DNA from 3 places in the Yersinia massiliensis genome. Region 1 is predicted to be linked to each of the others. Evidence: predicted binding sites of a transcription regulator. Region 1 holds the regulator's gene; each other region holds the start of a gene.

Region 1 (4,851 bases):
TCGTGTTCAAGTAGGTGGTCAGCGGAATGGGTTCACCAAAGTTAACATAGCCCTGACCGAGATTACGTAACTTGCGCAAGCCACGTAGCATCTGCAGTAAGTTCTCTTTCTCTTTGGTCGCACCACGCAGTTCTTTGGCGTAAGTGCCCACTTCCATGACATGCTCGTAGCCAATATAAATGGGCACTAAGGTAATGGGGCGTGACCCACCACGAAGCATGGCCTGAATGGTCATCGACAGCGTGCCGGTTTTAGGCTCTAACAAACGACCCGTGCGTGAACGGCCGCCTTCAACAAAGTATTCTACCGAATAGCCACGCGTAAACAGCTCACCCAAATACTCACGGAACACCGTTGAATAGAGTTTATTGCCTTTAAAAGTACGGCGGATAAAGAACGCACCCAAACGGCGGAAAATCGGGCCAGCAGGCCAGAAGTTAAGGTTAATACCGGCAGCAATATGAGGAGGTACTAACCCTTGATGATAGAGCACGTAGGAGAGCAGCAAATAATCCATATGGCTGCGATGGCAAGGCACATAAACAATCTCATGGCCATCTTGCGCCAACTGCCGTACTCGCTCAGCGTTATGGACGTTGATGCCTTGATACAGGCGGTTCCATGTCCAGCTCAATACCCTGTCAGATAGACGTACGGCTTCATAAGAGAAGTTTGCCGCAATCTCTTCCATCAACGTAATGGCATTTTGCTGTGCTTTCTCGTGGGATATTTTTTTAGTCCGCGCTTCATCGGCAACGGCTTTTTCAATCGCTTTAGAGGCCAGCAGCTTATTGAACAGATCCTGACGGGCTGGCAAACTTGGGCCGACCGCCGCCAAACGCTGACGAGAGAAGTGCATCCGCGCCACGCGAGCCAGTTTATGAGCGATTGTTTTATCTGTGCCATGCTCACTGGCCATCCGGCGCAGTGACACCGTGGTTGAGAACCGGACAAAACTATCGCGGCCTAGCCACAAGACAGCAAAGAACTTCTCAACGCCGTTCAATACCCGCAGATGAGGTGTGCCGTGACCTTCGCGCCCAGGTGAGCGACCAAACATCACGGAAACCGGTAGCATCTGGATATCTAATTCCGGATTATTACGATGTAAATCCAAATAATCGTGGAATAACTTCACTGACTCTTGTTTTGGTGCGTAATAGCGAAAGACCCTTGGACCATTATCGATAAAGACATGGCTTGGGAGTTGTACGCCATCAATTTCCAATGGAATCAAAGGGTCGGGCAGATCTTGTGCCTGACATTGCGCTCGCAAAGTCAGCAAATCTGCCTTGGAATTATAAGGTAAAACGTACAGAATTGGACGAGATGGGTCTAACCCTAACTCAGTCACAGGATCTGCCGGAATAACCTTGCTTTTTACCAACAATTTAAGTGGTAAATTCAATAACTTATAATATATTTTACGCCAACCTGACATGACAACTTGAAGCCTCTTGTTAGCAATTCATCGCAAGGATACCAGAAACTGGTTTTTAGATCTGTGGTGATGAGACAACAGAAAGCGGTAAAAATCATCATCTCCTTAAGATAAAGGCAATAAAACATGGCAAATCAGTTAACAGGGCTAACCCGAATCTACAAAGCAGCGGGTTATTCTGCGAAAGGCTTAATCGCAGCTTGGCACAATGAAGCGGCTTTTCGCCAAGAGGCTGTCGTTGCGCTCGTGGCTATCATACTGGCGTTCTGGCTAGATTTAGATGCTGTAGCCCGCATTTTATTGATTGGTAGCGTTGTTCTAGTGATTATTATTGAAGTTATCAATAGTGCAATTGAAGCGGTAGTCGACCGTATCGGCAGTGAGTTTCATGAGCTATCCGGCAGGGCTAAAGATATGGGCTCTGCTGCCGTGTTTTTAGCTGTTCTGCTGGCTATTTTTGTCTGGATATCTGTACTTTGGCACCATTTGAGTTGACGCTATGGCGCATAAAGCCGCGGCGAGTTCACAACAGGACACAATTAAGCTGTGATTAATCCCTGTTTTTATTCACTCTTTGGTTCCCAATATCCGCTTACCTGTATATACTCACAGCAAAACTGTATAAACAAACAGGGGGCGGAATGAAAGCACTTACGACCAGACAGCAAGAGGTTTATGACCTGGTGCGCGATCACTTGGCGCAAACTGGTATGCCACCGACCCGTGCTGAAATTGCGCAGCGTCTGGGATTTCGTTCTCCTAACGCTGCTGAAGAGCATTTAAAAGCATTGGCCCGTAAAGGCGTGATAGAGATTGTCTCTGGCGCTTCGCGTGGCATTCGTTTGCTGATGGAAGAAGAAGAGGGCCTGCCACTGATTGGGCGGGTTGCTGCAGGTGAACCACTGCTGGCACAGCAACACATCGAAGGGCACTATAAAGTTGATCCTTCAATGTTTAAGCCGAGCGCAGATTTTCTGCTGCGGGTTAATGGAATGTCGATGAGAGATATCGGTATTCTGGATGGCGATCTACTAGCCGTACATAAAACGCAGGATGTGCGGAACGGGCAAGTGGTTGTGGCACGTATCGATGATGAAGTGACAGTAAAACGCCTTAAAAAGCAGGGTAGCATCGTACAGCTGCTGCCAGAGAACAGCGAGTTTGAGCCGATCGTCGTTGATCTGCGCGAACAAAGCTTCACCATTGAGGGATTGGCTGTTGGCGTCATCCGTAATGGGGACTGGATCTGAATTAATTGACCGCAATATACCCTTCCCATCAGAAGGGTATATTATCCATTTCCCTACAATCTTTCTTATCATATTTAAATTGAGAGCATTCCGATAATACATTATTACCTGCTGTTTTAACTGAATATTCTCAGTCGCTATTTTTGCTTTCTTGATCTAAATCCAGTCATTAATATCAACCAGCCTTTAATTATCAGTCTCCTCTGCTATAGTTATTCCTACGATAAATATTTCTACTGATGCTTAAATAAGTTAATAACTATAAATTATTAGTTTATATAGATGGCGTTAGATGCTTATTAATATGGAAAATATTTATCGTGTTGAATTAAATAAACTGACTAATCCAAAGATTACGGAGATATCATGAACAAAGATCAAGCTGACGGTAACTGGAAGCAGTTTAAAGGTAAAGTGAAAGAGAAATGGGGTAAGCTGACTGACGATGACCTGACGGTTATTGAAGGAAAGCGTGACCAACTGGTCGGTAAAATCCAGGAGAAATACGGCTATCAGAAAGAGCAGGCTGAGAAAGAAGTGAAGGCCTGGGAAGACCACAGCAAATATCGCTGGTAGTCACATCACTAAATGGAATTAATCTGATATCGATACAAATGATTCGAATTTCTGCATGCTAGAATAATCACTATTAATTAAATAAGCCTCATATCGGTTGTTTAACTAAATTTATTATTCAATCATCTTTGATGATGCATGTTAATAATAGAGTCTATATTAGGATTTTCATTGGAATGATTGTTTGTATCGACGCGACACAAGGATGTGTCTCATATTTGCTGGTCATGGCTAATATTAAAAATAAGGCTGCCGTGATATCGACGACAGCTTAAACGAGATTCTTGGGCGTTGCTCTCTTTTGCCTCAATCACTTCTTTTTTGCCACAATTGAGTGGTCATGATCGCAATGATCATGGCTTTCACACGCTTCGATTACCCCGCATTCAGCACATAAACCATGCGCTTCAACCACACTATGACGCAGCGTAAAACCAGACTGTTTTGCTAATTGTGCCAATGCTTCTTCGATACCCACCGTAGTACGTTCAGTCACTATCTTGCACCTATCGCAGATAAAGAGGGCTGAGGTGTGGGTCGGCTCTTCAAAATGATGGCACAACACATAGCTGTTAGCTGATTCAACACGGTGGATAAACCCTTGTTCCAGCAAGAAGTCTAATGCGCGATAAACTGTCGGAGGCTTAGCCTGAGGCTCAGATACGCGCAGCAAATCCAATAAATCGTAGGCACTGATTGCGCCGGGCTGTTGTGCCATGAGGCGCAATACTTCAAGACGTTGCGGTGTCAGCCGGACGTTACGTTGTTGACACAAGCTTTCAGCTTGAGCCAGCAGTTTTTCCTGATTGATAGGGTTCATCATATACATCCCGCCGCAGTCGAATTGAAGGGATTTTACCATATTTACTGTTAATCGCCGATAGATGAAAAGGCGCAGGGTTGGCGAGCATCGCAATTTTGTCTTTTTAACTTCAATACTGGCCTGATATCGAGTTCTTCGTGTTACTAGACTGCCTAACCATCATGGCGAGATTTTACGGCGTGAGCGCTAAATTAAAGCGAACAAACCGAGCTGAATGGCTCGATTTGTTCATTTTTAGTTAGTATTAGAAACTATATTTGACGCCCAACATCACTGACGTATCGCTGTAACCATTGTTACCGATTTGCTGACCAACATTACTCCATAGATTAACGTTTTTATTTACCTTTCCTTCTACGCCGAGCTTCAGCTCCGCAATATTTGCGGCGCCTTCTTGCTGAACAATTGCAGTATCCATTCTTGTACCAAAATCTTTCGTATTATGGATCCAGTTGGCTTCGACGAAAGGTTGAATAACGTGTTCTTTATTCTGGTCACGGTAGTGATTCATAAAGGCTTTAGCCCCTAAGCGGGTTTGGATATTCCCCTCACCTTCGCTAGAAACGCGAGTGCCATTAGCTTCCTTGTGGTCATCAGCTTTTATCCCCATCCAAGTCACCTGCGCCTTCGGTTGGATGTAATAACGCGTATTTTTCGCTGCATTTTCGCCAACATTGAAGGTATAACCACTTTCAATTGAAGCGGTAACGCCCTTGGATTTATACTCTTCGGCCGCTAGGTCTTGGCCATTCACCGTGTTA
Region 2 (4,851 bases), 2.1 Mb from region 1:
CTTTTCTGGAAACGACCCAGCAAACGACTGATCGTTTCTACCGTCAGACCTAAATAGTTACCGATATCACCTCGAGTCATCGTGAGGCGGAATTCACGCGGTGAGAAACCACGTTGAGCAAACCGACGAGCAAGATTATAGATAAATGCAGCCAAACGCTCTTCAGCATTCTTTTTAGAGAGAAGTAAAATCATGTCTTGATCGCTTTTGATCTCACCACTCATCAGGCGCATCATCTGTTGGCGCAGATTTGGCATTTTGCCGGATAAGTCATCCAACGTATCAAACGGGATTTCACAGACCATAGAAGTTTCCAACGCCTGTGCGAAACTTGGATGCTGTAAATTGCTGATAGCATCGAAACCGACCAAATCGCCTGCCAGATGGAAACCGGTAATTTGCTCGTCGCCTTCTTCGGTAATGGTATAACTTTTAATGGTCCCGGAACGGATGGCATACAGTGATTTGAGCTCATCACCTGCTTTAAACAGCGCCTGTCCTTTCTGAATAGGTTTTTTCCTTTCAATGATATTGTCGAGCTGATCCAGCTCGTTCTCATTTAAGGTAAACGGTATACAGAGCTGGCTAATACTGCAATCCTGACAATGAATTGCACATCCACCAGACTGAATACGTCGGATTACGCGTTTTTCCGGGATCATAGGGTATTCCCATTAATATTGATATGCGTCAATTTTAACATCTTTTCTTGCTTCTGATAAGTGCAAGAATTGTTAGCGTGCTAAAAGATAACCCTCATGCATTAATAACCAGCGTTTTCGCTCGACACCACCCGCGTAACCGGTCAATGCTCCTTGTTGTCCGATCACCCTATGGCAGGGGACAACAATCGAAATGGGATTAAGGCCATTTGCCATTCCAACGGCACGCGACGCGGTGGGGCGGTTAATTCTTTTTGCCAATTCGCCATAAGTAATGGTTTCACCACAGGGTATCTTCCGCAGTTCGTGCCAAACTTGACGTTGAAAATCTGTACCCGCGGTTTTTACCGGTAAACCATTAATAATGTCTAACTCACCGGCAAAATAGCGCTGCATACTCTCACTCAGCCCACCGGGATTACGTTTTTCCACTAACGTGAAGGACTCAGCGCGGTAATGATTACGTAGTAATTTCATCAGACGTTCATAATGGTCAGTCCAATCAATGGCGCGCAACCGGTTTTCTTCATCTGCAATCAGAATCAGCTCACCCTGTGGGGTTGCCATCCGATCAATAAAAAATGTCTCCATAAATCTCCGCTACATGACTTTAATTGGTCTATTTGGTCCAAAAAGAATTTGCCGATAAAGAGCTGGAAGCAATTATGACATGAAATGACGTTCCATTAGTTGCCAATCATAACACTCGCTCAAAAACCTGTATGTATCGTGATGGGAATCGCATAACCCAGAAAGTTTAGTTATAAGTTCAAGGTGGGCGAACGGGGGAATAGCCGCTAGGATGGTGACTTATTATCGGCAACCGTCGCCATATCTAACTCGGGTATTAATGCCATGTCAAATGTCACTTTGTCTCCTTTACTACGTGATGGTGAGCCTCCGTCCGCTGTTATTGAGCGCCCACAGGGCCAGTCACCTTTCCTTTTACTGGCAGACCATGCCGGGCAGCGTATCCCTAGCCAATTAGGTGATCTAGGCCTAGCAATTGGGGAGATTGACCGCCATATCGGCTGGGATATTGGCTCATTGGCTACCGCCCGTTTACTGAGTGAATATTTGGATGCCACGCTGATTCATCAGCAATATTCTCGCTTAGTGATTGATTGTAACCGTACCCCAGGTATTGCCAGCTCTATACCTGAAATTTCCGAGCACACACGAATCCCACGCAATATTGGCGTCACAGTGGCAGAGGCTGATGCGCGCCGCATTGAGGTGTTCCAGCCTTATCACGATTTGATCACGCAAACACTCAACCAGCGTCGAGATAATGGGCAGCCAAGTGTCATTATCTCAATGCACAGTTTCACGCCGTCTTTTAAAAACATCGAGCGGCCGTGGCAAATTGGCACGTTATTTAATCGCAATCCTGCGTTTGCTTTGCAACTGGTTGCGTTTTTACAGCAAGACAGAGAGTTGCATGTGGGCATTAATGAACCCTATGCCATGACGGATGCAACTGACTTTACCTTGCCATTTCATGCCGAACAGCGGCAGTTACCTTATGTGGGAATTGAGATTCGTCAAGATCTCATTACTCATCAAGCAGGACAAGTACAGTGGGCGACACGCTTAGCGCAGTTATTACCCCAAGTGCTAGAAGTGATAAATAAGGCTGAATAACGAGTGATGCATGTTTTTTGGCATGGAAATGTTGTGCTCTATGTTCATGACCTACAGCTATTAATTAGATATTATCGACTTAATTATCATTTTTATTCGCCGCACAATATTAATGTTGATAACAATCAAAATTAATGACAATTAAGGTTATAACACCATGGAATCGGAATCGAAGCCTGCACGCATCCTGATCAGCGCCTGTTTGATGGGTAAACCTGTGCGCTATAACGGCAGTGCACTGTCAGTCAGTGACGAAATTATTCAGCGCTGGCAGGATGAAGACCGTTTGATTCTTGTTTGTCCTGAATTGGCGGCTGGAATGCCGGTGCCTCGGCCTCCCGCTGAGATTCAGCAAGGCAATGGCGAAGCGGTATTGCAAGGGCAGGCGAGAGTAATTGAACAGTGGGGCAATGATGTCAGCCGCGAATTTCTGCAAGGGGCTTATCAGGCATTAGAATTGGCGCAAAAACACCATTGTGTCTTGGCTATCTTGACTGAAGGTAGCCCATCTTGTGGCAGCAGTCGCATTTATGATGGCCATTTTAATGGCACTCAGCGAGCCGGTCAGGGGGTCACCACCGCGTTATTGCGTCGCCACGGTATCAAAGTTTTCAGTCATCATCAGCTTGAACTTGCGGACGATTTTTTGCGAAGCGCTTCGCAGATCTAGGTTAAAAACCCATCAAATGTCATAAAATACCGCCATACTGTATAAATAAACAGTATTGCTGTGAGGTTGTAATTTTAGTCACTGAGTCTTTATTGAAATCATTAAGTCGAGGTAACGATATGACATTTAAAATAGTGGATAAAGAACCGCAAAAAATCGTTGGTATTCGGGCTGTCGGTCCCTATCACGAAACGATCCCTCGGGCCTTTGACCAGCTTTCGTCGCTATACGCCCAGTACCAAATTCCGGGCAAAGATTGGCTTGCACTCTACTGGGACAACCCAGAAACTAATTTACCTGCTGAGCTACGTGCCGATGTTTCCTTGTCTGTCGCAGATGATTATGTGCTGCCAGCAGAGCTTCGTGATCAAATGCAAATACAGATCATCCCTGGCGGTTTGTACGCTGTCTATCATACCCGCGTAACTGATGATGATTACGCCAAAGCATGGGGTGAACTGTATCACCAGCACATACCGCAAAGTGGATATCGACCAGTGGAAGGGGCATGTTATGAGGTCTACCTCAATGACGGTAGAACTGATGGCTACTTCGATATCGATATCTATCAATCGGTAGAAAAAGCATCTTAACTCTTGCCAGCAGCCGAGCTTGACCGTTCGGCTGCTAGTTATAGTTATAGATACTATCGCGTAAATTCAACGTCCAACGACTGTCTACTCATTAGCCATTCGTTCCTGCGGTGAGGAACAATTGACTTAACCAGTCGCTGAAAATACGCACACGTGGTGAAAGCTGACGATTGTATGGATACAAGAAAGAGACTGGCATCGGTGGTGGTGCATATTCTGGCAAAATCTCAATGAGTGTTCCTGCTAATAAGTCAGGTGCGATGTGGTAGCGTGGCACCTGAATGATTCCCAATCCCAGTCGTGCTGAGCTCACAAAGCTTTCCGCCCCCGTAACCGATAGCACTGTGGGCAATTTGACCTCTAGAATCTTGGCCGACGGCGGTGCCCCTGATGACGGTGGCGCTTTTGTGGCTTTTGCGTGGTTATTTGATTTAGTGCGAGAGCTAAACTCAAGTGGCATCAACCCGCCTGTTGCACTTGACCGGAAGCCAACCATCTGATGCCCATACAATTGGTCGGGGTGATTTGGTGTTCCATGCCGTAGTAAATATTGCGGCGAAGCACAGGTGACTTGCGGTAACAGTGCGACGCGGCGAGCAACCATATCGCTGTCTTGCAAATTGCCTACCCGTAACACGCCATCTATGCCTTCGCGAATCAAATCAACCAACCGATCGCCTTCGCTAATAAATAGCTCAATATCTGGATATTGGGCGATAAAGTCAGGTAATTGCGGTAAAACAAAGTGGCGGGCTAACGTGCCATGCACATCAATTCGTAGTAGCCCTCGAGGCTTAGCATGATCAAATGCCATTTCGGCATCTTCAATGTCGGCAATAATTCGTAGGCAGCGTTGGTAGTAGGCCTCACCATCCAATGTGGCGCTAACATGGCGCGTTGTTCGCTGTAATAGACGGACATTTAAGCGTTTTTCTAGCTGCTTTATGGCATCTGTGACGGTAGAACGCGGCAAGTTTAGTTCTTGTGCAGTTTGGGTAAAACTACGCTGTTCCACGACTCTGATAAAAACTCGCATGGCATCTATTCTGTCCACGATATTGTTCGCTTTATTCGGATAGAGTTAACGAATAATAGGGGATTATCCGAAACAGTAAAGATGGCATTCTTGATTTGGTCGCCACACAACATCACTTAACGGTAACAAGGATGGCTTTCAGCCATCAAATCTACGTCTACGATAAAGACTTATATCAGGAGAATATTATGGTGAGTACAACGCAGCAGGTTGCCATTGTCACAGGCGCATCTCGTGGAATTGGTG
Region 3 (4,851 bases), 2.1 Mb from region 1:
GTGCTGCCGATGTTTGCTGCAAGCTAGCCGCAGCCGATTCTGTTCGACCGGATAAATCCTGATTACCAGCCGCAATTTCATTGGCAGCAATACGTACCGATTCGCTGGTATCGCGAATTTGTGCCATCACAGCACTCAGCTTGTCGGCAAATCGGTTGAATGATTGGGCAATTTTTGCCACTTCATCACGGCCTTCGATCGGCAAACGTCTCGTTAAATCCTCGGTGCCGGAGCTGATGGCGTCCATGGCTTTATGCACATGGCTAAGGGGGAGTAAGGCACGCTGTGTGATCAGGCCAATAATCACGATAGCGATCAAAATAATCACTATCAGCGTCACCAATGACGTTGTCAGTAATGATCGCATACCGGCAGTGGCTTGTGCCTGATCTAGGGCGACCACTGTAAACCATTGTGTCCCCGGTACAGCTTGCGCAAGCAGCAACTTAGGCTGCTCACCTATCTTGGCAACAATAGGATCTGTCGCCGTCAATAGAGCTTTTAGATCTAATGACGGTGCAATATCACTTAGCGGCTTAAGGGTTAGCTGTGCATCCGGATGAGCGATAATGGTGCCATCGGCATCAATTAACATGCCGAAGCTATCATCGGTTGGATGTATGGATTTCACGTTTGCAATAACGCTATCCATAGTGACATCGGCAGCCAATACCCCTTTGACATTCCCATCCTGAATAATGGGTAAGGCAAACGTCACCACTAATTGATTAGTCCCCGCATCAACATACGGTGGAGTCACCACGGGTTTGCCAGCCTTAACCGCTTGCAAATACCACGGGCGACCAGTGGGGTCATAGCCTTCAGGAATGCCATCAGGATTAGAAAAGGTGGCTGTTTTATTGGCATAACCAATATAAACGTTAATAAAATTACCGGCCGCTGCCACTTGACGCAATGCGGGTATCGGGTCAGCCGTCAGTGCACTGTCTTTGAGTGACACAATCATTTGTGTTTTAGCGGCCACCCAGTCTGCAATCCCGACACCATGACTGGCGGTCACAGCAGTCAAAGTGTTATCGATGGCACTGCTGTTATATTTGTTGGCAACGGAATAGTTAAAATAAGTGTTAATGGCGAGAGAACCCGCGACGATGATGATGCAGGCAGCCAAGATACGTGAACGAATGGAATCAAGCATAGAGCGTCCTAATTAATGGGGATGGCATGATCCCAATAACGGCTTAGCAGCGTAAAACTTGAACTGAGTCACAGTCACAAAAGGCGATAAGTGCGTCATTGTTAACGCTTCTTTATGTAATAGTGAGAAAGTGGGGGGGATAGTTGTAATCGATATCGAAGGAAAACATAAAGTTGACAAAGGCAATGTCTAAAGTTTATTGGTGAGAATCAAAAAAATGTTGAAAATAATAGTGATATTTAAAGTATAAAGTCAGCCTCAATATGAGGACTACAAAGGTGTGTAGGCGACATATTGAGGCTGATTCTTGGCGGCGACATCGCGTGGGATGATTAAAATTTATGCTGCAAACCCAAGGACAGTGTTTGGTGGCGGTAAGCGATACCAGCACCCTTTAGCGTGTTTATGGACTGACCCGTTGCTTGGTTGAGCATTTGTGAATTTCCTTTACCTTCGGAGTATCGATTCCAAGAAGCTTCAACAAATACTTTGGTATTTTTAGTGACATAATATCCGACATCCATAGCGACACCATAATAGCGAGAGTTTTTGCTGGTATCGTTGAAGGTTTGATTACGCAGATGATGCTTATCATAGCCATTGGCATTGACCCAACTGCTATATTTAAACATTGTATTAAGCTCGAAATTTTGATGGCGATAATGGCCAGCTAACCCAATATAGGGCATATTAAATTTTTGCTTATAACTGATGGCCATGATGTCATCAGACAGCTTAATGAGTTGGCTGCCATTACTGTAAATTAAATCACCACCATATGCCACCCAACTATTGTTACTCTGCTGATAGCCGGATATGGCTCCAATACGATAATTATTATTGTTTAAAAGCCAAAACTTGACATTGAGATCAATTTCATTGGCATGGTTTAAATTAGTTTTACTATGATGAGACCACTCACTCCAATTAATTTGATTTTGATTTAGCCAGTCATAATTATCCATGAAGCCATCTGCAGATGATAATGTGCTCCAGCCTTTGGCCGTTAAAGTTAGTCTAGATAAGAGATCCCATGAAATATCCATCTTGATGATGGGGGCGTTTCTCACTTTCCAATCCAGTTGGCTGACTTTATGCCCTTGGTTTTCGGGTTGATAGACAGATTCTTGCGATTCTGCACTTAATAAACCCAGTGAGGTGCTCACTTTTAAGTTATCGGTAATACTTGAATTATAGCTAGCTGAGGCTATATGGCATGTCATAAGCAATGCTAATGCGCATACGCTTTTCTTAATTAATGTTACGTTCTTCATTACTAACCTTTAATGGACTTAAATATCGATAATGAAAGGTAACATTGATATAAGGTTAATGTTTTAAATTAAATATTAAAAGAAAATTAAAAATATTAAATATTGCTTATTTTATTAGAGTACAATAGAAAACTATCTAATCCGAGCGGAATTGCTCGGATTACTTCAGATTAAAAGTCACTGACAAGCCATTCGTCTGCTTCTTCAAACATTTCTTCAACCAAACGATTGAGCACTGATTTTTCTTGTTTGTTCGCATCAGTATTGATGCCGTTCGCTTGCATCGCTTTGACTTTCACGTCGGCATCCGGAAAGACACGATGCACACGTTTAGTTAGCTCCGCCTTAATCATTTCACCTGCATTAGCCAAACCAGCGACATTCCGTTTGTCATAAATCAATTCAACACGCATGTTTTTTTCCAAAAAGAGATAATATACTGTGTTAATGTACAGTATTAAGGCGCATGAAACAACGCGTTTTAGCTATTCTATGATGATAAAATCAGTAAATTAGATTGTTTATCGATATAAAAATAGCCACAGGTGATTTTCGCGATTCATGACTTGCCGCTATTTTTTATCTCAATGTTAAAAGAGGGGATTTAGTTTGATAACGCGTAGTTCTCAAGACTACAGATGTACGAGACTAATCTTTTGCCGACCAGTGGGCATTCACGACGACCCCAGTATTTTATAGTGATCTGTTAGCTTGAGCAGACGATAGGCTGGATCCTGTGGCCTCATACCAAATTGTCCGCACTTACTCCGACAGAGATAAAAACATGGGAGGACTTAGGGTGCTCTGCAGAATGAGCAAATTTCTCGGTACACAAGATAGGTTTTTACCCAGCCAGCAATAGGCGTCTTTCGGATATGAAGTCATAAACTTTCGAATTGGCAATATTAATTGATAATCATTGCTATTTAAAGGCTAACTAACATAGCAATGATTGTTATTTTTTATGCTGCATGGTGTTAAGCAGTGTGTGTTTTTTAATAAAAATAAAATATTTTCACTTTTACAACGTAAATATTATGTAAATATCATTTTCTGATAAATATGAATTATGATTTTTTTGATTTGACTCAAAAAATGATTGTGGTCTTGATTATCACACTCATTTATCCCATGAGAAAATTCCTACCATTCTGTTTTGTCTTGTTTTTTTATTTCATTTTTTGTCGCTATTATTAACTTGTGACTGATGGGGTAATTTATTTTCAATATCTAATGTAGGTATTTTCCTACAAGTTAAATGAAAAATCCCACACCTTATTTTCTTTTTTCTTTTTTCTTTTTTCTTTTGTTCATACTTATTCATTCTTATTATTTTACAAAATAGTAATACCTATGTGTTTTTTAGCCTAATTGACAATGTTTTAAATGATGAAATAATAGCCATAACGAAATCGGACTTCACTGGTTCAGGATATAAATCCTAATTAAAAACATTGTTCTAAACATATTTAAGATCACGGGGAAATAAACATGAAAATTAAAACTACCAGCGCATTAATTGCAGCTATCACTGGTCTGTTTATCGCGCAGTCTGCTTTTGCTACAGACGGCACTATTACTATCAATGGCCAAATTACTGATACCACTTGTGGCGTTTCAGTAAATAATGGCACTAAAGATGGCACAGTCAATTTACCGACTATCTCTGCCAGCGCATTGAGCACGATTAACTCGGTTGCCGGTACTACACCTTTTAGTATCGTCTTATCTGGTTGCTCTGGGGCGTCAATGAATAATGCTTATGCTTATTTTGAGCCAGGCGCTACGGTAGAAACCTCAACAGGTCGTTTGAACAGCAATGGCACATCGACAGGTGTTCAGGTTCGTCTATTAAATAAAAATAGCTCGCCTATTATGGTCGGCGGTGCAGGTCAGAGTAGTGTCGTCGAAGATATATCTGGTGGTGGCGCGACATTAGCCTATTATGCACAGTATTATGCGAACAACGCTTCAGTCGGTGCGGGTACAGTAACGACTCAAGTTGACTATACTATTGTTTATGACTAAGTAATGCTTGTGATATAGCGGGGCTGATAAGAGGGAGATAGTTAATCTCCAATGTTATCAGCAACAACATGGGAGCTTAGTGCTCCCTGTTTAGTTCGCTCTATAATTGGAAACCTTATGCGTAAAACATTCTTTATAGCGTTCACCTTGGTCACATTATTCATTACGGCGACAATTGCTCGCGCGGAAGTGATGATCACTGGGACGCGTGTCATTTACAATGAAAAGCAACGTGAAGGTATAGTTAAGGTTTCCAATACAGGGAATATGCCAGTTCTCTTGCAAGCCTGGATTGATAACGGTGATGCGAATGCACGTCCGGATACGATCAAGGTACCTTTTAGTGTTACGCCACCAGTAATACGTTTAGATCCTAAAAGAGATCAAACT

What was found. Region 1 encodes LexA, which represses DNA repair genes until DNA is damaged. Its sites were predicted from a motif close to TNCTGTATGTACATACAGNA; they were not measured.
Positions count from the first base shown of each region.
Region 2: a site for LexA is predicted at 3,012-3,031, ahead of sbmC (DNA gyrase inhibitor SbmC). Genes of this name have one in related genera too.
Region 3: a site for LexA is predicted at 2,871-2,890, ahead of DA391_RS15030 (DinI-like family protein). Genes of this name have one in related genera too.

Region 1 is NZ_CP028487.1:345,579-350,429, forward strand. Features, by position in the region: gene plsB (glycerol-3-phosphate 1-O-acyltransferase PlsB) at 1-1,441, opposite strand, end outside; gene DA391_RS01570 (diacylglycerol kinase) at 1,568-1,936, shown strand; gene lexA (transcriptional repressor LexA) at 2,083-2,691, shown strand; gene DA391_RS01580 (CsbD family protein) at 3,058-3,267, shown strand; gene zur (zinc uptake transcriptional repressor Zur) at 3,578-4,087, opposite strand; gene DA391_RS01590 (autotransporter outer membrane beta-barrel domain-containing protein) at 4,335-4,851, opposite strand, start outside.
Region 2 is NZ_CP028487.1:2,443,890-2,448,740, reverse strand. Features, by position in the region: gene DA391_RS11440 (FNR family transcription factor) at 1-662, opposite strand, end outside; gene ogt (methylated-DNA--[protein]-cysteine S-methyltransferase) at 735-1,253, opposite strand; gene DA391_RS11430 (N-formylglutamate amidohydrolase) at 1,518-2,306, shown strand; gene DA391_RS11425 (DUF523 domain-containing protein) at 2,464-2,976, shown strand; gene sbmC (DNA gyrase inhibitor SbmC) at 3,096-3,569, shown strand; gene DA391_RS11415 (LysR family transcriptional regulator) at 3,661-4,623, opposite strand; gene DA391_RS11410 (SDR family oxidoreductase) at 4,794-4,851, shown strand, end outside.
Region 3 is NZ_CP028487.1:3,216,558-3,221,408, reverse strand. Features, by position in the region: gene DA391_RS15040 (methyl-accepting chemotaxis protein) at 1-1,159, opposite strand, end outside; gene DA391_RS15035 (omptin family outer membrane protease) at 1,492-2,433, opposite strand; gene DA391_RS15030 (DinI-like family protein) at 2,604-2,846, opposite strand; gene DA391_RS15025 (fimbrial protein) at 3,925-4,461, shown strand; gene DA391_RS15020 (fimbrial biogenesis chaperone) at 4,579-4,851, shown strand, end outside.